4 regions of the Pseudogulbenkiania sp. MAI-1 genome follow, and region 3 is predicted to be linked to each of the others. Evidence: predicted binding sites of a transcription regulator. Region 3 holds the regulator's gene; each other region holds the start of a gene.
The links. The regulator FNR, encoded in region 3, switches genes on or off when oxygen is low (the NO sensors DNR and NnrR bind a similar motif). The targets are predictions, from matches to a motif close to TTGATNNNNATCAA.
Positions count from the first base shown of each region.

Region 1: PSEMAI1_RS0117795 (nitronate monooxygenase family protein) is a predicted target of FNR. The motif match lies at 3,565-3,578, and genes of this name have one in related genera.
Region 2: cobA (uroporphyrinogen-III C-methyltransferase) is a predicted target of FNR. The motif match lies at 2,110-2,123, and genes of this name have one in related genera.
Region 4: PSEMAI1_RS0106645 (nitrite reductase) is a predicted target of FNR. The motif match lies at 2,896-2,909, and genes of this name have one in related genera.

Region 1 covers NZ_AZUR01000001.1:3,798,012-3,803,788, reverse strand. Annotated here, with positions in the region: gene PSEMAI1_RS0117810 (FAD-binding oxidoreductase) at 1-39, opposite strand, end outside; gene PSEMAI1_RS0117805 (glutathione S-transferase family protein) at 48-671, opposite strand; gene PSEMAI1_RS0117800 (aldehyde dehydrogenase family protein) at 739-2,094, opposite strand; gene PSEMAI1_RS0117795 (nitronate monooxygenase family protein) at 2,335-3,504, opposite strand; gene PSEMAI1_RS0117790 (anaerobic ribonucleoside-triphosphate reductase activating protein) at 3,612-4,304, opposite strand; gene nrdD (anaerobic ribonucleoside-triphosphate reductase) at 4,285-4,461, opposite strand; gene PSEMAI1_RS0117780 (ribonucleoside triphosphate reductase) at 4,568-5,777, opposite strand, start outside.
Region 2 covers NZ_AZUR01000001.1:1,428,660-1,434,436, reverse strand. Annotated here, with positions in the region: gene PSEMAI1_RS0106620 (cbb3-type cytochrome c oxidase subunit I) at 118-1,563, opposite strand; gene PSEMAI1_RS0106615 (cytochrome c) at 1,609-2,034, opposite strand; gene cobA (uroporphyrinogen-III C-methyltransferase) at 2,188-3,033, shown strand; glycine riboswitch at 3,297-3,385, shown strand; gene glyA (serine hydroxymethyltransferase) at 3,640-4,896, shown strand; gene PSEMAI1_RS0106600 (L-serine ammonia-lyase) at 5,115-5,777, shown strand, end outside.
Region 3 covers NZ_AZUR01000001.1:686,212-691,988, forward strand. Annotated here, with positions in the region: gene PSEMAI1_RS0103120 (inositol monophosphatase family protein) at 1-213, opposite strand, end outside; gene PSEMAI1_RS0103125 (RNA methyltransferase) at 354-1,118, shown strand; gene PSEMAI1_RS0103130 (DUF1853 family protein) at 1,096-2,046, shown strand; gene fnr (fumarate/nitrate reduction transcriptional regulator Fnr) at 2,094-2,849, opposite strand; gene hemN (oxygen-independent coproporphyrinogen III oxidase) at 2,982-4,391, shown strand; gene PSEMAI1_RS0103145 (patatin-like phospholipase family protein) at 4,440-5,423, opposite strand; gene PSEMAI1_RS0103150 (Rrf2 family transcriptional regulator) at 5,613-5,777, opposite strand, start outside.
Region 4 covers NZ_AZUR01000001.1:1,435,252-1,441,028, reverse strand. Annotated here, with positions in the region: gene PSEMAI1_RS0106660 (cytochrome D1 domain-containing protein) at 1-394, opposite strand, end outside; gene PSEMAI1_RS0106655 (cytochrome c) at 367-744, opposite strand; gene PSEMAI1_RS0106650 (c-type cytochrome) at 726-1,037, opposite strand; gene PSEMAI1_RS0106645 (nitrite reductase) at 1,102-2,829, opposite strand; gene PSEMAI1_RS0106640 (nitric oxide reductase activation protein NorD) at 2,954-4,789, opposite strand; gene PSEMAI1_RS0106635 (CbbQ/NirQ/NorQ/GpvN family protein) at 4,803-5,606, opposite strand; gene PSEMAI1_RS0106630 (cytochrome C oxidase subunit IV family protein) at 5,617-5,777, opposite strand, start outside.

The DNA.
Region 1 (5,777 bases), 3.1 Mb from region 3:
ACCGATCGTCTTGGCCAGACGGGCGAGGAAGTCGTTCATGGGGTGGCTCAGTCGGGGATGTCCGGCGCCATCAGTTCGTCCGGGTGCCGCCAGCCGGGCAGGGCGGCGAGGCGTTCGAGCCAGGCGGCGACATGCGGCCAATCCTTGATGCGGAGCCCGGCCTCGTCCAGCCACCACAGGTAGGCGCTGGCGCTGAGGTCGGCGATGGTGGCGCCGCTCTCCAGCAGGAAGGGCTGGCGGGCGAGGTGGGCGTCCAGCACCGCGAGGTCGTCGCAGGCGCGCAGTTCCAGCCAGGCCAGCACCTCGGCCGGAACGCTGGCGAAGCGGTGGTAGAAGCGCAGGTTGGGCACCGACAGGCCGATGCGGTTGGCCTCCCAGCCCAGCCATTCGCGGATGCCCTGGCGCTCGCCGGGACGGCCGGCCAGTACGCCTTCGCTTTCCGCCAGCCATTGCAGGATGGCGTTGGACTGCACCATGGCCACGCCGTCCACCACCAGCGCCGGCACTTCGTCCCAGCGGCTGGCGGCGCGGAAGTCGTCCGGCCGCTCGGCGCGCGGCGCGGCGAGGTCGACGTGGCGGTACTCGTGCGAGATGTCGCCCAGCATCAGTGCCAGGCGGACCTTGTAGCTGTGGCCGGAAAAGCGGTTGCCGTAAAGGGTGAGGGTGCTCATCGTGGTCCGTTCGAAAGGGCGGCGGGGTGGCCCGCCGCGCCGTGGGTGGATGACGTGCCCGCCGGCGTCACTTCTGCCAGTAGGTCTTGACGTTGACGAATTCGTAGAGCCCGAACTCCGACAGCTCGCGGCCGTAGCCGGAGGCCTTGACGCCGCCGAACGGCAGCCGGAGGTCGGAGCTGGTGTGGCGGTTGAGGTAGACGCTGCCGGCCTCGATGTCGCGCGCCAGCGCCCAGCCGCGCTCGGTGTCGGCGGTGTAGATCGAGGCGCCGAGGCCGAACGGGGTGTCGTTGGCGAGGCGGATGGCGTCGGTCTCGTCGTGTGCGCGCAGGATGCTGGCCACCGGGCCGAACACTTCCTCGTGGTAGACGCGGCAGGCCGGGTTGACGTGGTCGAGCACGGTGGCCGGGTAGTAGAAGCCGGCGCCGTGCGGCATCTGGCCGCCGCTGAGCAGGGTGGCGCCGTTGGCGCTGGCGTCCAGCACCTGGGCGTGCAGCGCCTCGCGCAGGTCGGCGCGCGTCAGCGGCGCCAGCGTGGTGGCCGGGTGGCGCGGGTCGCCAGGGATGAGGCGGGCGGCTTCGGCGAGGAAGGCCTCGACGAAGGCTTCGGCGATCTCGGGCACCACGATCATGCGCTTGGCGGCGTTGCAGCTCTGGCCGGCGTCGCGGAAGCGCGAGTGACAGGCTTCGCGCGCGGCGGTCTCGATGTCGGCGTCGGCCAGCACGATGAAGGGGTTGCTGCCGCCCAGCTCCAGCACGGTCTTCTTCAGGTGGCGCCCGGCCAGGCTGGCGATGACGCGGCCGGTGGTGGTGGAGCCGGTGAAAGCCACCGCGTCGGCGGCCTTGATCGCCTCCTCGACCTGGTCATGCTCGATCCAGGCCACGTCCAGCACCGCCAGATTGGCGGCGGCGACGATGTCGAGCAGCTTCTGCGTGCTCTGCGGCACCGACGGCGCGGGCTTCACCAGACAGGCGTTGCCGGCCATCAGCGCCGGCACGGCGAAGCGCAGCACCTGCCAGATCGGGTAGTTCCACGGCATCACCGCCAGCACCAGGCCCAAGGGCTCGAACGCCACGCCGCTGTGGCTGGCCTGGGTGGGGATGGTCTTGGCGGCCAGCAGCCCCGGCGCCAGCTCGGCGTAGTAGCGGATCAGCTGGGCCGACTTGTCGATCTCGGCCAGGCACTCGGCGGTGAGCTTGCCGACTTCCAGCGTCACCAGGTCGGCCAGCGCCACGCGCTCGGCGGTGAGGGCGTCGGCCAGTTTCAGCAGCCGCTCGGCGCGCTGGGCGACGGTCAGCCGCGCCCAGGGGTGTTGCGCGGCCTTGAGCCGGGCGACGGCGTCGGCGAGTTTGTCTTCGGGCCAGGCGGGACGGGTGAACACCACCTCGCCGTTGGCGGGGTTGCAACTGGTAAAGGCTGTCATGGCAGGGTAGGGAACACGGTATTGAACGTCACTGTAACAAAAAGCCCCGGCTTGGGGCAGCCGGGGCTATGAGCGTAGGCGACGCGGACGTTCAGACCAGCGTCAGAGCCTGTGAAAGAAATCGTCGCGAGCGGCCCTCAGCGGGGTGAAGAGCAGCGCAGGAACCAGAATGTACACAAAGTACATGAGGATTCTGAGCAGCGCATGAGCCCCGATCAGGGACGCGCAGCCGATTTATTCTCAGGCTCTCAGCCCGGCCGGCTTCTCGCCGTGCAGAAAGTACTGGATGGTCTCCTGCACGCTCTTGATGGCGTCGCCGAACGGCAGCGGCTCGGCACCGCGGAAGAACAGCCCCTTGCTCACCTCGCCGCGGAAGGCGGCGGCGAGCTTGAGGTCGATGCAGAACTGGCCGACCTTGGCGAGCCCGTCGCGCAGGCCGCATACCGACAGGCAGTTGAGCGCCTGGGTGCAGCGGCGCGGGTCGGCCTTGGCGTTGGCCTGCAGCTTGTCGAGCCGCTTGAGGTAGCTCTTGAGCCACGGCGTCAGCACGCCGCGCGCCGGCAGTCCGGCCACGCTGACGAACTCGACGATGTCCTCGGCGCGCGCACCGGCCAGGGTCTGCTTGAAGTGGGGGTGGGCATCGCCTTCCTCGGTCACGGCGAAGGCGGTGCCGATCTGCACCGCCGCGGCGCCGTAGTCGTTGAGGTAGGTCTGCACCTTCTCGTGGCTGTTGACACCGCCGGCGACGATCAGCGGAATCTTTTCGCGCTCCAGCCCCAGTGTCTTGAACAACTCGAAGGTCTCGTCCAGCACGCGCTTGAAGTCGAACTTGGCGTCCCCGATGTCGTCGAGACGTGCCGCGCCGAGGTGGCCGCCGGCGTGCTTGGGGTGTTCGATGACGATGGCGTCGGGCAGGCGGTTTTTCTTCATCCAGCGCTTGAGCACGATACCGATGCCGCGCGCCTCGGACAGGATCGGGATCAGTGCGACGTCCGGGTGCTCGGCGGTCATCTCCGGCAGGTCGAGCGGCAGGCCGGCGCCCATCACCACCGCGTGCGCGCCCGATTCGCAGGCCTGGCGTACGTAGTCGGCGTGGGCGTCGACCGCCTTCATCACGTTGACGGCGACGAGGCCCTGGCCCTCGGCGTTGGCCAGCGCGCCCTTCACCTCGCGGTCGAGCGCGATCAGGTTGAGACGGTTGAGTTCGTCGGCGCCGGCGGCGTGCTCGCTCTGTTCCATCAGGTCGGCATGCAGGTGGCGCAGGTCGACGCTGGCGATGGTGCCGACGCCGCCGGCACGGGCCACGGCACCGGCCAGGCGCTTGGCGGAGACGCCGACACCCATGCCGCCCTGAACGATGGGCAGGAGGGTGCGGCCGCGGATCACGAGGGGAGAAAACGGGTGCGTCATGGTGGGGGATTCTGGCTGCGGGGAAAGGCTTCCATTGTAGGGAGGCGGCGCGCTGGAGCTTTGACCGCAGTCAAGGAAGGGCCGGCGCTGCCGTGTTCTCCCCGTTTTCAATGCTGGCGGAAGGTGAAATCCGCAAACCTCAACGCTACGTCATGCTGGTTACCCGGCCAGCCGGGTGGCGACGGCGTCGGTAGGGGCGCGGGCGGACGGATCGCCTGCCAGCGGTAGTGGCGCACGCCGCATGCCGCCAAGTCGTCAGCCAGCCGCGCCAGCTCGGCCTCGTCGTGCCAGTGCGGGTGGATCGAGGTGCGGCACTCGTAGGCCACGCCGCTGGTAAGCAAGAGGTCAAGGCTGCGCCGCGCGGCGTGGCCGCTGCCGGGCACGCCGGTGAGCGCGTCGTAACGGTCCCATGCCGTCTTGACGTCGAAGCCCACCCAGTCGAGCAAGGGCAGGGCGGCGGCGAGCCGGGCGGGATACGCCCCGCCGCTGTGCAGACCGGTGGCGAAACCGAGCTCGCGCACCTCGGCCAGCAGCGCCGGCAGCGCGGTCTCGGTCAGCGGTTCGCCGCCGGAGAACACCACGCCGTCGAGCAGGCCGCGACGGCTCTCCAGCCAGTCGCGCAGCGCCGGCCAGTCGGCCTGGCCGTCACTGCGCCGCCACAGCTGCGGGTTGTGGCAGTAGCCGCAGCGCCACGGGCAGCCGGCGAGAAACACTACGGCGACCAGCTTGCCCGGCCAGTCACAGGCCGAGAACGGCTCCAGCCCGCCGATGCGCGCCGCCTCAACCGGCTTGGCGCTCATCGAAGTGCAGGCGCTCGTTGAACTCGCCCTGCTTGCCGATGTTGAACGCGGCCACCGGACGGTGGTAGCCCATCACGCGGGTCCACACCTCGCAGCGGGTGCGCTCGCTGTCGTCCAGTACGATGTCGAGGTGGCGTTGTTCGGACAGATTGCTCATGGTGTTGCCTTTCTTCTGGGTGAAAAGATCGGGGGCGAGAACCCCCGGAGCCTGAGTCGGTAGATAAGTAGGATGGCTGGAGCGAAGCGCAACCCATCGCCCAGTCTTAGCCCTGCCTGCGCCGTTTCTCGGCCAACAATTCCGCGTCGCAGCGCGGGCAGAACTCGTGGTGGCCGGACAGGTAGCCGTGCGTCGGGCAGATCGAGAAGGTCGGCGTGATGGTGATGTAGGGCAGGCGGAACCCCGCCAGCGCGCGCTTCACCAACTGGCGGCAGGCCTCCGGGCTCGACACCGCCTCGGTCATGTAGAGGTGCAGCACGGTGCCGCCGGTGTACTTGCGCTGCAACGCCTCCTGCCGCGTCAGCGCCTCGAACGGGTCGTCGGTGAAGCCCACCGGCAGCTGGCTCGAATTGGTGTAGTAGGGCTGCTCGGCCGTGCCGGCCTGCAGGATGTCGGCAAAGCGCTTCCTGTCCTCCTTGGCGAAGCGGTAGGTGGTGCCCTCGGCCGGCGTCGCCTCCAGGTTGTAGAGGTGGCCGGTCTGCTCCTGGAAGGCCAGCATCTGCTCGCGGATGTGATCGAGGTAGCGGCTGGCGAAGTCGTGCCCCCAGACGCTGGTGATGTCCTCGCGGTCGGCGGTGAAGTTGCGGATCATCTCGTTGATGCCGTTCACACCGATGGTGCTGAAGTGGTTGCGCAGCGAGCCCAGGAAGCGCTTGGTGTAGGGATAGAGCCCGGCGTCGATCAGTTCCTGCACCACGCGGCGCTTCGCCTCCAGGGTGTCGCGTGCCAGTTCCATCAGGCGGTCGGTTTCTGCCAACAGGCCGGGCAGGTCATTCTTGAAGCGGTAGCCCAGGCGAGCGCAGTTGAGCGTCACCACGCCCACCGAGCCGGTCTGCTCGGCGCTGCCGAACAGGCCGTTGCCGCGTTTCAGCAGCTCACGCAGGTCGAGCTGTAGGCGGCAGCACATGCTGCGCACCATGTGCGGCTCGAGGTCAGAGTTCACGAAGTTCTGGAAGTAGGGCAGGCCGTACTTGGCGGTCATCGCGAACAGCAGATCGGTGTTCTCGCCGTACCAGTCGAAATCCTTGGTGATGTTGTAGGTCGGGATCGGGAAGGTGAACACCCGGCCCTTGGCGTCGCCCTCCAGCATCACCTCGATGTAGGCGCGGTTGATCAGCGCCATCTCGCGTGCGCAGTCTCCGTAAGTGAACGGCATTTCCTCGCCGCCGATCACCGGGATCTGCGCGGCCAGGTCCTCCGGGCATACCCAGTCGAAGGTTAGGTTGGTGAACGGTGTCTGCGTGCCCCAGCGGCTC
Region 2 (5,777 bases), 740 kb from region 3:
GTTTTCCTCCCCGGAGCCGGCCCTGCTTTCCACCGCGAGCCCTCGCGACAGAGAGTGACCGGCCCCCGATAAAAAAAGGCGGCCCCGAAACCACTCGGGCCGCCTTCAGCCACACACTCAGCGTGCTGCTTCGTCGGTCTTGCCCTTGACGAAGAAGCTGATGATGTACAGCACCAGGCCGATGAAGAACATCACGCCACTGGCCTCACGCAGCCAGTAGAAGATGGCGACCTGGTCCTGGGCGGCCATGAACGGCAGCGGCGCGGAGCCCATGCGCTGCAGCCATACCTGCAGGATGCCGGCGGCGGTCAGGAACAGCGTGATGAAGACCATGGCGATGCTCATCAGCCAGAACGACCACATTTCCACTACCTGGGCGGCGTTGCTGTTGGCCTCGCGGCCGCGCAGCTTGGGCATGGTGTAGGAGATCATCGTGATCACCACCATGGCGTAGGCGCCGTAGAAGGCCATGTGGCCGTGCGCGGCGGTGATCTGGGTGCCGTGCGTCAGGTAGTTGACCGGGGCCAGCGTGTGCAGGAAGCCCCACACCCCGGCGCCGAGGAAGGCCATCACGCCGGTGCCCATGGCCCACAGCACGGCGGCCTTGTTCGGATGCTCGCGGCGGCGACGGTTGACCATGTTGAAGGCGAACAGCGTCATCATGAAGAACGGGATCGGTTCCAGCGCCGAGAAGATCGAACCCCACCATTGCCAGTACGCCGGCGCGCCGATCCAGAAGTAGTGGTGGCCAGTGCCGATGATGCCGGTGATCAGCGTCATGGCGATGATCACGTACAGCCACTTCTCGATCACCTCGCGGTCCACCCCGGTCACCTTCACCAGCACGAAGGCCAGCATGGCGCCCATGATCAGTTCCCACACGCCTTCCACCCACAGGTGCACCACCCACCACCAGAACAGCTTGTCCAGCACCAGGTTGCTCGGGTTGTAGAACGAGAACAGGAAGAAGATCGCTAGCCCCCACAGGCCCAGCATCATCACCAGCGAAATGCTGGTCTTGCGGCCGGACAGGACGGTCAGCGACAGGTTGTAGAGGAAGGACAGCGCCACCAGCACGATGCCCACCTTGGTGATGGTCGGCTGTTCCAGGAACTCGCGCCCCATCGTCGGCAGAATTTCGTTGCCGGTCAGCTGCGCCAGCGTGGCGTACGGCACCGACAGGTAGCCGACGATGGTCAGGGCGCCGGCCACCAGGAACACCCAGAAGGTGAGGATGGCGAGCTTCGGACTGTGCAGCTCGCGTTCCGACTCCTCCGGGATCAGGTAATAGCCCGCCCCCATGAAACCGAACAGCAGCCACACGATCAGCAGGTTGGTGTGCACCATGCGCGCCACGTTGAACGGGATTTCCGGGAACAGGAAATCCCCGATCACGTACTGCAGGCCCATGATCAGGCCGAACACGATCTGGCCGAAGAACAACCCTATGGCGGCGATGAAGTACGGCTTGGCCACCGCCTGCGAGCGGTATTTCAGCCGGGTGGCGGCGTGCTCTTCCACACCCCGTGGGGTGTCGAGAACCGCCGTGGTCGAAGTAGTCATGCGAATCTCCCTAAATCTGACAAGAATTCATCCAGCTTGACGGCCTCAACCTTCAACGTTGGGCGGCCAGTTGTTGGTATTGATCTCGGAGCTGTACTTGAGGAAGGCAACCAGATCGTCCAGCTCGCCATCGGTCAGATGGAATTGCGGCATCTGACGACGGCCCGGCGCGCCGGTCGGCTGGCCCTTGATCCAGGCCTTGATGAACTCCGGCCCGCGGCGCTTGTAGACATTGCCCAACTCCGGCGCGAAGTAAGCTCCCTCGCCCAGCAGGGTGTGACAGCCGATACAGTTGCGGGTCTCCCAGATGTTCTTGCCGCGCGCCACCTGCTCGGTCAGGTTGGCGCGGTTGTCGCGCTTGGGCAGCGCCTGGGTGGTATCGACGGTCAATGCGATGAACAACAGAAAGAAAAACACCGCCCCACCATAAAAAATATTGCGGGCGGTCGACTTGGTGAAGCTGGCGCTCATACGGCCTCCTATCACGAATCACCGGAAACACCCGGTGCCTGAACGAAACTGTATAGGCGATACATGTTTAAGGAATTGATGCGCATCAACGATTTCCAGACCGCGCCGTTCCTACACTTGCGCCATTGTCATCACCTTGTGCAGGAGTCCAGCATGAACCCTCCCGATCCGCTCCCCCTCCTGACGCTCCCCGGAACGCCGCCTGCCGTTTCCCCGAATGACGACTTCCCGCCCGGCTCGGTCTGTCTGGTGGGGGCCGGCCCCGGCGACCCGGAACTGCTCACGGTGAAAGGGCTCGCCCGCTTGCAGCGCGCCGAGGTGGTGCTGTACGACCACCTGGTCGACGCGGCGGTCATCGCGCTGGTCCCGCCCACGGCCTGGCGCATCGACGTCGGCAAGGAGGCCAGCCGCCACACCCTGCCGCAGGACGAGATCAATGCGCTGCTGGTGCGCGAGGCCAGGCAGGGACGGCGCGTGGTCCGGCTCAAGGGCGGCGATCCGTTCCTGTTCGGCCGGGGCGGCGAAGAAATCCAGGCCCTGGCCGCCGCCGGCATCCGCTGTGAAGTGATCCCCGGCATCACCGCCGCCTGTGGCGCCGCGGCGATGGGACTGATGCCGCTCACCCACCGCGACTACGCCCAGGGCGTGAGCCTCGTCACCGGTCACCGCCGCGAGGGGGAAGACGAGCTGGAGTGGGCGCGCCACACCGGCGCGGAAGAGACCGTGGTGGTGTATATGGGGCTTTCCGAGGCGGAACGCATCTGCGCCGAGCTGATGCGCCACGGCCGCCCCGGCAACACGCCGGCAGCGGTGGTCGAGCGCGCCACCACGCCCCAGCAGCGCATCGTCAGCGCCGATCTCGCCACCCTGCCCGAGCGCATCGCGGCAGCCGGGATACGGCCACCGGCCCTGCTGATCATCGGCGACGTGGTGCGGTTGCATCAGGAACTCCTGACACCCGGCACCGCGCTGAGGCACGCCGACCCCGCCGTGGCGTGACCGCAAGAGGGGGCCGATGGAGTGTTGCATCGGCCCTACACCGCCTCCGGACAGGGTCGCCGGGGCGCGTACGGCACGCCGCCGCCCGGCAGCTCAGCAGCCGACCACTTTCGTCACCGATCCGACTATTCCCCCCGCCGCCGGGCCGCGCCGGCCCATTGGCGCCCCGCCAGGCGTCTTTTTGTGCATTGCCACAATCGGCAAGGCGCGACGAATCACGTTGACAGCCTGCGGCGGCATCTCTAGATTCGGCACCAGCCGCGTCAAACATTGCGGGAGAGACCACCTTGAGCGGTGGCGCCGAAGGGGTATCGCCCCAGAAACTCTCAGGCAAAAGAACCGCAATGTCGTTCGGCTCTCTGGAGAGAAGGCCCGTGAGGCCTCGCCGAAGGAAGCATGGCCGGGCGCCCGTCGCCCGCCTCAATCTCTCAGGCAAAAGGACAGAGGGGGCGTCATCTGACCTGTGTCGGATGGGGACCCGCGTCCGTGCCCTGCGCCTGCCGTTCATCCCCTTCCCTGCCCTCTGCGGGCCGCAGGTCGACTCTATCGACCGGGTACGCGGCGGCCGCCATTGGCCGCCGGCCCTGCAACAACTAAGGACACACCATGTTTACCCAGGATATGCAGATTGCCGGCTTCGACGACGCCCTGTGGAACGCGCTGGAGGCCGAGCGCCAGCGCCAGGAAGATCACATCGAGCTGATCGCCTCCGAAAACTACACCAGCCCACGCGTGATGCAGGCTCAGGGTTCGCAACTCACCAACAAATACGCCGAAGGCTACCCCGGCAAGCGCTACTACGGCGGCTGCGAGCACGTCGACGTGGTCGAGCAGCTCGCCATCGACCGTGCCAAGCAACTGTTCGGCGCCGACTACGCCAACGTGCAGCCGCACTCCGGCAGCCAGGCCAACGCCGCGGTCTACATGGCGCTGCTGGAGCCGCACGACACCGTGCTCGGCATGAGCCTGGCGCACGGCGGCCACCTCACCCACGGCGCCAAGGTCAACTTCTCCGGCAAGATCTACAACTCGGTGCAATACGGCCTCAACCCGGAAACCGGCGAGATCGACTACGACGAAGTGGCGCGCCTGGCCCAGGAGCACAAGCCGAAGATGATCGTGGCCGGCTTCTCCGCCTACTCCCTGGTGCTCGACTTCGCCCGCTTCCGCGAGATCGCCGATAGCGTCGGCGCCTACCTGTTCGTCGACATGGCCCACGTGGCGGGCCTGGTTGCCGCCGGCCTGTACCCGAACCCGGTGCCGTTCGCCGACGTTGTCACCACCACCACCCACAAGACCCTGCGCGGCCCGCGCGGCGGCCTGATCCTGTGCAAGAGCAACCCGGAACTGGAGAAGAAGTTCAGCTCGCTGGTCTTCCCCGGCATTCAGGGCGGCCCGCTGATGCACGTCATCGCCGCCAAGGCGGTGGCCTTCCTCGAGGCGCAGCAGCCGGAGTTCAAGGCCTACCAACAGCAGGTCATCGCCAACGCCCGCGCCATGGTCAAGGTGTTCCAGAACCGCGGTTACAGCGTGGTGTCCAACAAGACGGACGATCACCTGTTCCTGCTGTCGCTGATCAACCAGGGCCTGACTGGCAAGGCAGCCGACGCGGCGCTGGGTGCGGCGCACATCACCGTGAACAAGAACGCCGTGCCGAACGACCCGCAAAGCCCGTTCGTCACCAGCGGCATCCGCATCGGCACCCCGGCCGTGACCACCCGCGGCTTCAAGGAAGCCGAGGTGGAACGCGTGGCCGGCTGGATCTGCGACATTCTCGATGACATCGAGAACCCGGCGGTGATCGAGCGCGTGCGCCACCAAGTGGCCGAGCTGTGCGCGGCCTTCCCGGTGTACCGCGGTTAATCCTGACTCACGATCCGTCGCGAGCGGCTCGTAGGATGGGTTGAGTTTGTAGGATGGGTGGAGCACAGCGAAACCCATCATCAAAAGGCCCCGCTCGGACCGTACGGCAGGATCGTGACCAGGAGAGAAGTTTCGCCCCGGCCGGAAACGGCCGGGGATCGTCTCCCGAATTCATCAGGCACCCCGCCGCATGGGGTGCCATAGCAAGAGAAGCAACCATGGCAATCAGCGTCTTTGACCTGTTCAAGATCGGCATCGGCCCGTCCAGTTCGCACACGGTGGGGCCGATGCGCGCCGCGCGCCAGTTCGTCGCCCGGCTGGAGAAAGACGGCCTGCTGGAGCGAGTGGCCAGCGTGCGCAGCGAACTGTTCGGCTCGCTCGGCGCCACCGGCAAGGGCCACGGTTCGGACGTGGCGGTGCTGCTCGGTCTACAGGGCGAGCTGCCGGACGAGGTCGACACCGACGCCGTGCCGGCCATGGTCGCGGCGATCCGCGCCAACAAGCGGCTGTCGCTGCTCGGCCGGCACGAAGTGGTGTTCAGCGAACCGGAACACCTGGTGCTGCACAAGCGCAAGTCGCTGCCCTTCCACCCCAATGGCATGACCTTCGAGGCGCGTGACGACGCCGGCAACGTGCTCGACAAGCGCGCCTACTACTCGGTGGGCGGTGGTTTCGTCGTGGACGAAGCGGCGGTGGAAGCCGGTTTTGTCCCGCCCGGAGCGACCGAGCTGCGCCACCCGTTCAAGAACGCCGCCGAGCTGTTGGCGCTGTGCAAGGAGCACAACAAGCCGATCAGCCAGATCATGCTGGAGAACGAACTGGCGTGGCGCAGCGAGGAGGAAGTGCGTGCCGGCCTGCTCAACATCTGGCACGTGATGCAG
Region 3 (5,777 bases):
GGCGCCGGACTCTTCTGCTAGAATCCCATGCTTGGGGTAGGCGTCGAGAATGGTCGAGATGATCGCCTCTTCGGCGGCGTGGTCGACTTCGGAAACGAAATCGTTGTTCTGCTTCTTCTCGACGCGGATGGTGTCGACGTTGTGCGACGCGCGCTGGATGATGCCAGCAGCGCGACGGGCGGCTTTCACCGCGACGTTGAGCATGGGATGCATTGACGGCCTCTAGTAAAGACACAGCTCCGGCTTTCCCGGTGGGGAAAATCGTCGCTGGAAACAATCTGGGTTAAGGAACGAAAAAACCCGGCTCGTGGGCGGGCTTTTGATAAGCCGTCCATTTTAATGCGAAATTGCCAATGAAGAAACCCGAAGTCCCTGATTTTTTGAAGAACATTCGTGTCGTGCTGGCGCGTCCGAGCCATCCGGGCAACATCGGCTCGGCGGCGCGGGCGATGAAGACCATGGGCTTGTCGCGGCTCTACCTCGTCGAGCCCAAGACCTTCCCCAGCCCCGAGGCCGAGACCCTGGCCTCCGGCGCGGTCGACCTGCTCGAGCACGCCGTGGTGGTCGGCACCCTGGCCGAAGCCCTGTCCGACGTCACCGTGGCCTGCGCGCTGACCAGCCGCCGGCGTGAGCTGACCACGCCGCTGTCGACGCCGCGCGAGACCACGCCCGAGCTGGTGGCGCGCGCACGCGACGGCGAGCAGGTGGCGCTGGTGTTCGGCAACGAGACCTTCGGCCTGTCGATCGACGAAGTCGAGCTGTGCAACCGGCTGGTGACTATCCCCGGCAACCCCGAGTACTTCTCGCTCAACCTGGCGATGGCGGTACAGGTGATGACCTACGAACTGTTCAGCCACACCGGCGTCGGCGTCGACTACCTGCGCGCTGACGCTGAGAGCGCCACGCGCGACGAGGTGGAAGGCTTCTGCGGCCACCTCGACCAGACCCTGGCCGACATCGGCTACTACGAGCGGCGCAACGGCGAGCGCCTGATGCGCCGCCTGCGCACGCTGTTCAACCGCGCCAACCTGCTGCGCGAAGAAGTCGACATCCTGCGCGGCTTCCTCAAGCAGGTGCAGCGCGTGGCCCATCGCGATGACGGCCGGCGCGAGCAGTAGCACCTTCTACCTGCCCTACGCGCACCCGGCGGTGCGCGATCTGGCTTTTCTATTGACGGCGCCGGCGCCCTGGCTCACCGGTGCCGACATCCTGCCCGAGCGCCTGCTGGGCGATGCCGGCCCGGCGCTGTTGGCCGAACTCGATCACGATCCCCGTTCCCTGGTGGACTGGCTTTCCGCCCGTCCGACCACCCGTCTCGGCCGCTATGCCGAAAACCTGCTGGCGTTCTGGTTCCAGCACGTGCCGCACATCGAGTGCGTGGCGGCCAACCTGCAGGTGCAGAACGGCCAACTGCGCACCATCGGCGAATTCGACTTCCTGCTGCGCATCGACGGCGAACCGTGGCACCTCGAAACCGCCAGCAAGTTCTACCTGATGCTGGGCGAGGGGCGCCATACCCTGGTCGGCCCCAGCCTGCGCGACGCCTGGGCGCTGAAGGCCGCCAAGCTGCAGGACCAGCTCGCCCTGTCGCGCCACGAAGCGGCACAGCCGCTGCTGCCGGACGGTTTCGCCGGCTGCCGTGCCGGTGCGCGCCTGGCGGGCTGGCTGTTCTACCCGCATGCGGTCTTGCTGGAGCCGCCGCTGGCGCCGGACCCGCTGACCGGCTGGGCGCGGCCGCTGCTGGCGCCGTGGCCGCGGCGCTCGCTGGAGTCGCGCTGGGTGTGGCTGCCGCGGCTGCGCTGGCTGGCACCGGCGCGGGTGGAGGAGGCGGAAACGCTGGAGGAAGACACGCTGCGCCGCCATCTGGCGGCGGCGGAAGCGCCGCAACTGGTGGCCGAGGTGCTGCCGCTGGCGAACGGCGGCTGGGAAGAGGTGGCGCGCGGCTTCGTCTGCCCACCCTCCTGGCCGCCGCCGGCGCGGCTGGCCGAACTGCTCGACGCGGTGCACGAACTCGCCCTCGGCAAGCCGGTGAACGGCGCGCTCTGACCGCCCCGGCGGCCTGACGCCGCCGAAATCGGCGATTCAGGGAGGGCTCAGTGGCCCGGAGTGGGATGGGCGTTGGCGCAGCCGGCGACCAGCTGCTTGAGCTGCTCGGGCTGCAGCAGCTGGATGTGCTTGTGGTCCACCGAGAGCCAGCCCTGCTGCTGGAACTTGGACAGCGTGCGGCTGACCGTCTCCAGCTTGAGCCCGAGGAAGCTGCCGATCTCCTCGCGGCTCATGCGCAGGATGAAATCGTTGGCCGCGAAGCCGCGCACCGTCAGACGCTGCGACAGGTTGAGCAGGAAGGCGGCGAGCCGCTCCTCGGCCTTCATATTGCCCAGCAGCATCATCACGTTGTGGTCACGCACGATCTCGCGGCTCATCAGCCGGTAGAAATGGTGCTGCAGCGAGGGAATCTCCAGCGCCAGGTTCTGCATGCGGTTGAACGGCAGTTCGCACACCTCGCTGTCCTCCAGCGCGATGGCGTTGCAGCCGTGCACGTTGGCCGAAATGCCGTCCAGGCCCATCAGTTCGCCCGACATGTGAAAGCCGGTGACCTGTTCGCGTCCGTCCTGGCTGGAGATGCAGGTCTTGAAGAAGCCGGTGCGCACCGCGTACAGCGACTTGAAGCCTTCGCCGTTGCGGAACAGCGCCTCGCCGCGCTTCAGGCGCCGGCTCTGACGGATCACCGCATCCAGTCGCGTCATTTCCTCGCGGTTCAGTCCCAAGGGCAGGCACAGTTCGCGCAGCGTGCAGTTGGAGCAGGAGACCTTGAGCGCTTGCAGGGGAACAACAGTCGAGTCAGTCATGCGGGATTCTGCTTGTGTTAAGTAAGCCTTGATGTTGATCAAAGCGTTGGGCCTTGATATCGGTCAAAGCGTTTGCGGGTGGTTTGTCGCAAATTTACCAGCCCACCACTGGTTTTTCCATCGCGAGACATCATGAACGCCACCCACCACCCGTTTTCACCGACGCGCTGCGAATTCGACCGCGCCCTGATCGCCCGTCTGGACGGCGCCGGCCCGCGCTACACCTCGTACCCGACCGCCGACCGCTTCACCGACGACTTCACCGCCAAGGACTACCGTCACTGGCTGCAGCAGCGCCGCATCGGCGCCAACAGCGGGCCGGTGTCGCTGTACGTGCACCTGCCGTTCTGCAACACCGTCTGCTACTACTGCGGCTGCAACAAGATCATCACCAAGGACAAGAGCCGCGCCGACCGCTACCTCGATTACCTCGAGAAGGAGGTCAACCTGGTGGCCGACGTGCTGGGCCAGCGCGAGAAAGTCATCCAGCTGCACTTCGGCGGCGGCACCCCGACCTTCCTGTCGGACGAACAGCTGGAGCGGCTGATGGGAATACTCCGAACCCGCTTCGAATTCTTGGCGGAGGGAGAATATTCCATAGAGATAGATCCGCGCAAGGTCACGCGCGAAACCGTGCTGCATCTCGCCCGCCTCGGCTTCAACCGCATGAGCGTCGGGGTGCAGGATTTCGAGCCGCGCGTGCAGCAGGCGGTCAACCGCATCCAGAGCGAGGAAGAGACGCGGGTGGTGATCGACGCCGCGCGCGAGGCCGGCTTCCGCTCGGTCAGCGTCGACCTGATCTACGGCCTGCCGCTGCAGACGCAGGCCTCGGTGGCCGAAACGGTCGACAAGGTCATCGCCATGGGGCCGGACCGCATCGCGCTCTACAACTACGCCCACCTGCCGACCGTGTTCATGCCGCAGCGGCGCATCAACGAGGCCGATCTGCCGCTGCCGCCGGTCAAGCTCGACATCCTGCAGCACTCGGTGGAGCAACTGTCCGCCGCCGGCTACGTGTTCATCGGCATGGACCACTTCGCCAAGCCCGAGGACGACCTTACCGTGGCCTTGCGCCAGGGCCGCCTGCAGCGCAACTTCCAGGGCTACTCGACGCACGCCGACTGCGACATGATCGGCTTCGGCGTGTCGTCGATCGGCAAGGTCGGCCCCTGTTACAGCCAGAACGAGAAGGATCTCGAAGGCTACTACGCCGCGCTCGACGAGAACCGCCTGCCGGTGCTGCGCGGCATGGTGCTGGACGGCGACGACATCCTGCGCCGCTCCATCATCCAGGCGCTGATGTGCCGCTTCGCGCTGTCGGTGGAGGCCATCGAGCAGGTGCACGGCATCGTCTTCGCCGACTATTTCGCCGCCGAGATGCCGGCCATCCGCGAGTTCCAGCAGCAGGGCCTGCTGACCTTCGACGGCGACTTCCTGATGGTTGAGCCCAAGGGACGCTTCCTGATCCGCAACATCGCCATGGCCTTCGACCGCCACCTGCGCGAGCGCCAGACGAAGGCGCGCTACTCGCGCACCATCTGAGCGGGGCGCGACTCCGGGGGCGGGCTCTTGCCGCCCCTGTGCCGTGCCTCAGTGGATGCGCCGCAACAGCCGCATCGTGCTTTTCTGTCCCACCGCCTCCCCATGGTCCTCCAGCCAGGCCTGGGCACGCTCGCGTCCGGCGGCGAACAGCTCCTGCACCAGACCGTGATGCGGCGTGAGCTTGCTCAGGCTGTCGAGCTGGCCGGTGGTGGCGTCCGCATCGATATGGTGCAGGCGCAGCCGGCGCAGGTGCCGCTCCAGCCGGCCCAGGCTCAGCAGGCTCTTGTCGGCCTCGCGCTTGGCGATGGCCAGCCCCTGCAGCTCGGTGTGCAGCGACGAGCCGAAGCTGATGTCGTTGAGGCGGCGGTCGACGTGGCCCGCGCTGTCGGGCGTCTCCTCCCAGCGCTGCGGCACCAGCGTCACCAGCACGATGTCGCTGGCTTGGCCCTGGTAGGCGAGCGGGAACAGCGGCGGATTGGCGGTCAGCCCGCCGTCCCAGTAGGCCTCGCCGTCGATATGGACAGTGTGGTGCAGTTGCGGCAGGCAGGCGGAAGCGAGCAGATGCTCGGTGCTCAGCTCATGGGTGTGGAACAGCTTGAGGCGGCCGCTGTTGACGTGGGTCGCGGCGATGAACAGCTGGATACGGCTGCTGCGCAGCCGGGTGAAATCGATGCTGGCGTCGATCAGCTCGCGCAGCGGGTTGTAGTCGAACGGGTTGAGCTGGTCCGAGGTGAGGACGCGCGACAGGAACAGCAAGCCATGCAGCGCGGCGGGTGGGGTGTGGGCCGCCGGCCAGGGATAGAGCGCCGAGAGCTGGTGCCAGAACCGGCTCAGCGCCTCGCGCGCGCCGTCGTAGCCGTCTTGCATGAAGCCGTGCGTCAAGAGCGCCGCGTTCAGGGCACCGGCGCTGGCGCCGCTCAGCGCCGTGGGACGGAAGCGCCGCGTTTCCAGCAGCCGGTCCAGCACGCCCCAGGTGAAGGCGCCGTGCGCGCCGCCGCCTTGCAGGGCCAATGCGATGTCAGTGGTTTTCATCTGTGCTCCCTTTCTCGAAGAGGCCGACCGATACAGCCTAGGTCGGCTCTGTTGCGGGGATGTGTTGCCGCGACGCTGCGGCAGGAGGAGGGCCGTGCGGCCCGGTGGGCGGTGTGGCGATATCGCGCACCGCAGATGCTTTTCAGGACAAGCAAACTTCCGGCCAGCGGCCGGCAGACGCTGGGGCGGTCAGGGGGCGTCCGATGCCAGCGGGCGCGGCCGGCGGTGCAGTCGGATGATGGCCTCGCCGGTCGGTTCGGCCACGGCGGAGGCCAGCGTGAACTGGTTGAGCGCCTCGAAGAAGGCGGTGAGCCCGACGTCGAGTGCGGACTTGAGCTGGCAGCCGCTGCGCAG
Region 4 (5,777 bases), 750 kb from region 3:
CGGCGACCACGCGGCCGTCGCTGGAGATGGCGCCGCCGATGCTGTTGCCGGCCTGCATTACCCTCTTCGCCAGCCGGCCGGTGAGAATATCGACCTTGGACAGGCCGCCGTCACGCCCGAACACGTAGGCGTAGCGCGCGTCGCGCGAGAATACCGCCGAGGCATGCGACAGATCGCCCAGCCCCTTGACGGTGGCGAGCCGCTCGCGCCGGGTGTTGTCGACCAGTTGCACGCTGCCGCTGGCGCGCTCGATGACGAGGCCGAGGTCTCCGCTGCCGCGCACAGCGGTAGTGGAACAGCCGGCCAGCAGCAGGCTGGCGCAGAGCAAGCCGATGATGCGAAGGCGCAGCCGCCTAATGGAATGGGCTACTCCGGAGCGCCGTCTTTCAGCCATTTGATGACCCATTTGGCTTCTTCTTCCGTCAAAAACGACCGCCACGGCGGCATCGCGGTGCCGGGGCGTCCGTTCAGTATCGTGGCCAGCAGCGCCTCGTCGGGGCGCCCGGCCAGGGCTTCGGCGGTGAGCGGGTTGCCCAGCCCGCCTTTGAACGTGAGGCCGTGGCAGGAGCCACAGTCCTGGCGCACCAGGTGGCGGATCGCCGTCGCCCGCATGGGCGACGGCTCCACCACTGGCGGTGCAGCCGCGGCCAGGCTGGCCGCGAGCAGCAGGGCCAGCCCGGCCAAGGGCCGGAGCAGCGGCAAACGCCGCCGCCCGATGGGGTGGATTACTGAGACAAGACCCACTTCACCATCACCTTCAGATCGGCATCAGGCACGTTGGGGTTGGGCGACATCGGAATCGGCCCGAAACTGCCTGCCCCGCCCTTCTTCACCTTCTCCACCAGCTTGGCCTCGGCGTTCTGGCCCTTGTACTTGCTGGCGATTTCCTTGAAGGCCGGACCGACGACCTTCTTGTCGACGCTGTGACAGGCCAGGCAGTTGTACTGCTTGGCCATGTCCTGCGGAGTAGCGGCCAGTACGTTGGCGGAGGCCAACCCGGCCAGTACGGCGGCCATGATCCATTGGTTCGTTTTCATGTTGTGACTCCTTCTGCCGTGGCCGGCAATGGATGCCGGCCGCATCAATCGATGATTGCTGCGCTTAGTAGATGTCGTGCTGGGTGTTAAACACGTTGAACTTGCCGGTCGGCGTCACCAGGCGCGGGTCCTTGATCACGGCCTTGAGCTTGCGGGTCTTGTCGTCCACCACCACGATGGCCGATTGCTTGTCCTTGGCGCTCCACACCGAGAACCACACTTCGTCGCCGGCCTTGTTGTACTCCGGCTGCACCACGCGCTTGGCACCCTCACCCAGACCCGCCCACTCGCCGATCGGCAGGCGCACGAAGCCCTTGTCGAGGCGGTCGACGTCGTACACCGCCACCGACTGACTGACCGCCGGATCCGGGTTCAGCGTGGTGTCGACCCACAGGTTCTTGGACTTGGGATGGGTCTTGATGAACAACGAACCGCCACCCTGGCCCTGAATGCTGGCAACCATCTTCCAGGCGTACTGCTTGTGCTTGACCGGGTCGGAGCCGATCAGCGCGATGCTGTCGTCGCCGAGGTGACCGGTGGCCCATACGGGACCGAATTTCGGGTGCACAAAGTTGGCGCCGCGCCCCGGGTGCGGGGTCTTGCCGACATCGACCAGGCCAGCCAGCTTGCCGTCCTTGGTGTCGACCACGGCGATCTTGTTGGAGGCGTTGGCGGCGACGAAGAAGTAGCGACCGGTGCGGTCGAAACCGCCGTCGTGCAGGAATTTGGCAGCGTTGATGGTGGTGGTTTTGAGGTTGCCCAGGTCGGAGTAGTTGACCATCATGATCTTGCCGGTTTCCTTGGCGTTGATCAGGAACTCCGGCTTGTAGTGGCTAGCCACGATGGAAGCCACGCGCGGCTCGGGGTGGTACTCGTTATCCACCGTCATGCCGCGCGTCGATACCACTTTCTGCGGCTTGAGGGTGTCGCCGTCCATGATCACGTATTGCGGCGGCCAGTAGGTGCCGGCCACGGCGATCTTGTCTTCCCAGCCCTTGAACTTGGAGGTCTCGACCGAGCGCGCTTCCAGCCCGACCTTGATCTCGGCCACGGTGTCCGGCTTCTCCATCCACAGGTCGATCAGGTTGATCTTGGCGTCGCGGCCGATCACGTACAGGTAACGCCCTGAGGCCGAGACGCGCGAGATGTGCACGGCGTAGCCGGTCTTGATGATGCTGATGATCTGCTTGCTGTCGCCGTCGATCAGCGCGATCTCGCCGCTGTCGCGCAGCGTGACCGAGAACAGGTTGTCGAGGTTGTACTTGTTCATCTTCTTGGTCGGACGCTTGTCGACCGGGACCAGCACCTTGCGCGTCTTCTCGATGTCGGCCAGCGAGTATTCCGGCGGGGTCGGCGGTTCTTGCTGCACGTAGCGCGCCATCACGTCGACCTGGGCGTCGGTGAGCTCGCCCGAGGTGCCCCAGTTCGGCATGCCGGCCGGCGAACCGTACTTGATGAAGGTCTTGAGGTATTCGGTGCCGCGATCCAGCGTGATGTCGGTGGTCAGCGCCTTGCCGGTCGCTCCCTTGCGCAGCACACCATGACAGCCGGCGCAGCGCTCGAAGTAGATCTGGCGGGCCTGCACGAACTCCGCCTTGGTCATCGGCGGTGCCTTGGGGTTGACGTTCTGGTGCATCTCTTCGCCCGCCAGCGGCGAGCTTCCGGCCTGGTAGGCCAGTTCGACTGCGTTGCCAGCGGCGCCGGGCGGAGCGGCGAACGCCGCTGTCACCGCCAGCGGCAGCGCCGCCATGACAGCGTGACGGACCAGTACGGACATCCTCGGTGTACTCATGGTGCATACTCCTTTGAAGGGAAGGAATCGACACCGGCATCATCTGCCTCGGCCCCCCTCCCCTCCTTGATGCGCATCAACGCTTGCCCAAGCAGATATGCAAAAAGGATGAACCTTTCCGCACTCAGCGAGTCAGCTGCGCGTACAGCGCGGTCAGCACCTGCGGCAGGGTCTCGGCGCGCTGTACCACCACGTAGCCGCGGCTGCCGAACAGGTGCGGCAGGTAGTCGCCGGCCTCGCGGTCGATGGTGACGCAGAACGGCGTCACGCCGTCGCGACGCGCCTCGAGGATGGCCTGGCGCGTGTCCTCGATGCCGTAGCGGCCCTCGTAGTGGTCCATGTCGTTGGGCTTGCCGTCAGAGACGATCAGCAGCAGCCGGCGCTGCGCCGGCTGCTGCGCCAGGATGCGCGCCGACTGGCGGATGGCCGCCCCCATGCGGGTGTAGTAGCCGGGCCGCAGCGCCAGGATGCGGCCGCGTGCGGCGTCGTCGAAAGCCTCGGCAAAGTCCTTCAGCAGCAGGTAGCGCACCTCGTGGCGCTTGAGCGAGGAGAAGCCGTAGAGGCCGAAGGCGTCGCCGCTGGCCGAGAGCGCCTCGGCGAACAGCAGCAGGCTGTCCTTGATCACGTCGATCACCCTCCCCGCTTCGCCGACCCAGCTCTCGGTGGAGAGCGACAAATCGGCCAGCAGCAGGCAGGCCAGGTTGCGCTCGCCCGGCGGCCAGGCCTGGTACAGCGCCGGCTCGCCCTGCGCCTGCCCGCTCTGGCGCTCGGCCATAAAGCGGATGACGCGGTCGAGGTCGATGTCCGGTCCACTGGTCTCGCCACTCTTGCGCGTGCGTTCCGGCGCCAGCGCCTGGAACTGGCGGCGCAGCCGGCGCGCCAGCGGCAGCAGCCGCTCCGGCAGCGGCGCCGGACTGGCGTCGCGCGGGCGCATCGGCAGCAGGCGGCAGTGGTCTTCGATCAGCCGTTGCCGCTTCCAGTCCCACTCCGGCAGCAGCAGGCCGGGGCCGAGCGGGGTGTCGTCGTACTCGGCGGCGGGCAGGTCGAGGTCGAACTTGAGGCGGCTGCCGCGCGTCTTGCCGTCGGCGGCGACGCTGAGCTTGTTCATGTCCTCGGCAGCAGCGGCGTTGTCCTCGTCGTCGTCCTCGTCGTTGTGGCGGTTGACCTTGACGTACTCGTCCCAGGTGAACAGGCTCTCGGCACGGAACACCATCAGCATGCCGTCCTTCTTGTCCTCCGGCACGATGCGCTGGGCGCGGTAGCGGCGGCGTTTCTGCGCCGCCTCGCGCTCCTTGTGTTCGCTGTCCTGATCGGCCGGGGTGTCGCCCGCTACACCTCCGCCCTCGCCGCCGGTGGGCGGAGCCGGGTGCAGCCACAAGGGCACCGGCTGCGGCGGACGCTTGACCTCGGGCATCACCACCTCTTGCTCGGGGTGCTGCAGCGCCTGGCGGATGGCCTGCTCGACCGCCGCCTCGGCCGCCGGCAGCCGCGCCGGATCGGTCCGCAGCGCAAGCAGGGCCTCCACCAGTTGACGGTAGCTGGCGGCCAGCCCCGGCATGCGCTCGAGGCAGCGCTGTGTGGCAAGCCGGTTGCGCGTCAGCCAGTCGCCGGGCGGCGCCGGTTCAGCGGCCAGCGCCATCAGCCAGAAGTACAGCGCGCGGTTGAGCGCGGCGTCGGGGAACAGGTCGAGCTTCTCGGGCAGGTACAGCGCTTGATGGTCGCTCCAGGCCAGTTCCACCTTGTCGCCGATGCCGGCCACGCGTTCGAGCCAGGAGCGGCGCGCACCGTGCTCGGTGCCGACCGTGGAGCGCAGCACCAGCGCCGGGTCGCCGCCCATGGCGCGGAAAAACGGCGGCGCCAGCCGCGTCACGCTGGCCAGCGACACCGCAGCCTGCGGGTGGCCGCGGTAGGCGGCGCGGGTGATCAGCCGGTCCCACCAGCCTCCGACGATATCTTCCATGTCGGCACCTCGTTTACGGGAACTGGGTGTCGATCACCGCCAGCAAGGCGGCCAGCGTGTCGGCGTCGTCGGTCAGCGGCTCGGCCAGTGCGGTGCGGCAGGCGATGCGCGGCGCCATGCCGGCGGCCATCAGCTTGGCGGCGTACACCAGCAGACGGGTGCTGACCGATTCGTCGAGATCGTAGCCGGTGAGCCGGCGCAGTTGCCCGGCCAGCGTCACCAGTTGCGCGGCGCGCGCGGCGTCGATGCCGCTCTCGCGTATCACCACGGCGTTTTCCACCTCGGGCTGCGGAAAATCGAAGGACATCGCCACGAAGCGCTGGCGCGTCGAGGGCTTGAGGGTCTTCAGTACGTGCTGGTAGCCGGGGTTGTACGACACCACCAGCATGAAATTGGGCGAAGCTTCGAGCACCTCGCCGGTGCGTTCGATCGGCAGGATGCGCCGGTCGTCGGTGAGCGGGTGCAGCACCACGGTGGTGTCCTTGCGCGCCTCGACCACCTCGTCGAGGTAGCAGATGCCGCCCTCGCGCACCGCGCGGGTCAGCGGGCCGTCACTCCAGTAGGTGGCGCCGTCGCCGATCAGGTGGCGGCCGACCAGGTCGGCGGCGGTCAGGTCGTCGTGGCAGGACACGGTGATCAGCGGCAGCCCCAGGCGCGCCGCCATGTGGGCGACGAAACGGGTCTTTCCGCAGCCGGTGGGGCCCTTGATCAGCACCGGCAGCTGCTGGCGCCAGGCGGCCTCGAACAGCTCGCATTCGGAGCCGACCGGCTGGTAGAACGGGACATCGAGTTGGGCCGAAACGGTGGGTGCGTTCATGGCATTCTTTCTAAAGGAAACTGACGATCAACAAGGCGCTCACCAGCGCCAGCCAGCCGTGCACGGCCAGCCGCAGCCACGCCGGAGCGTGGCGCAGGGCCATGTAGTGCTCGACGATGGCCAAACCCTTGAGCCAGGCGGTGGACAGCGCCGCCACTGCCAGGTGGCCGG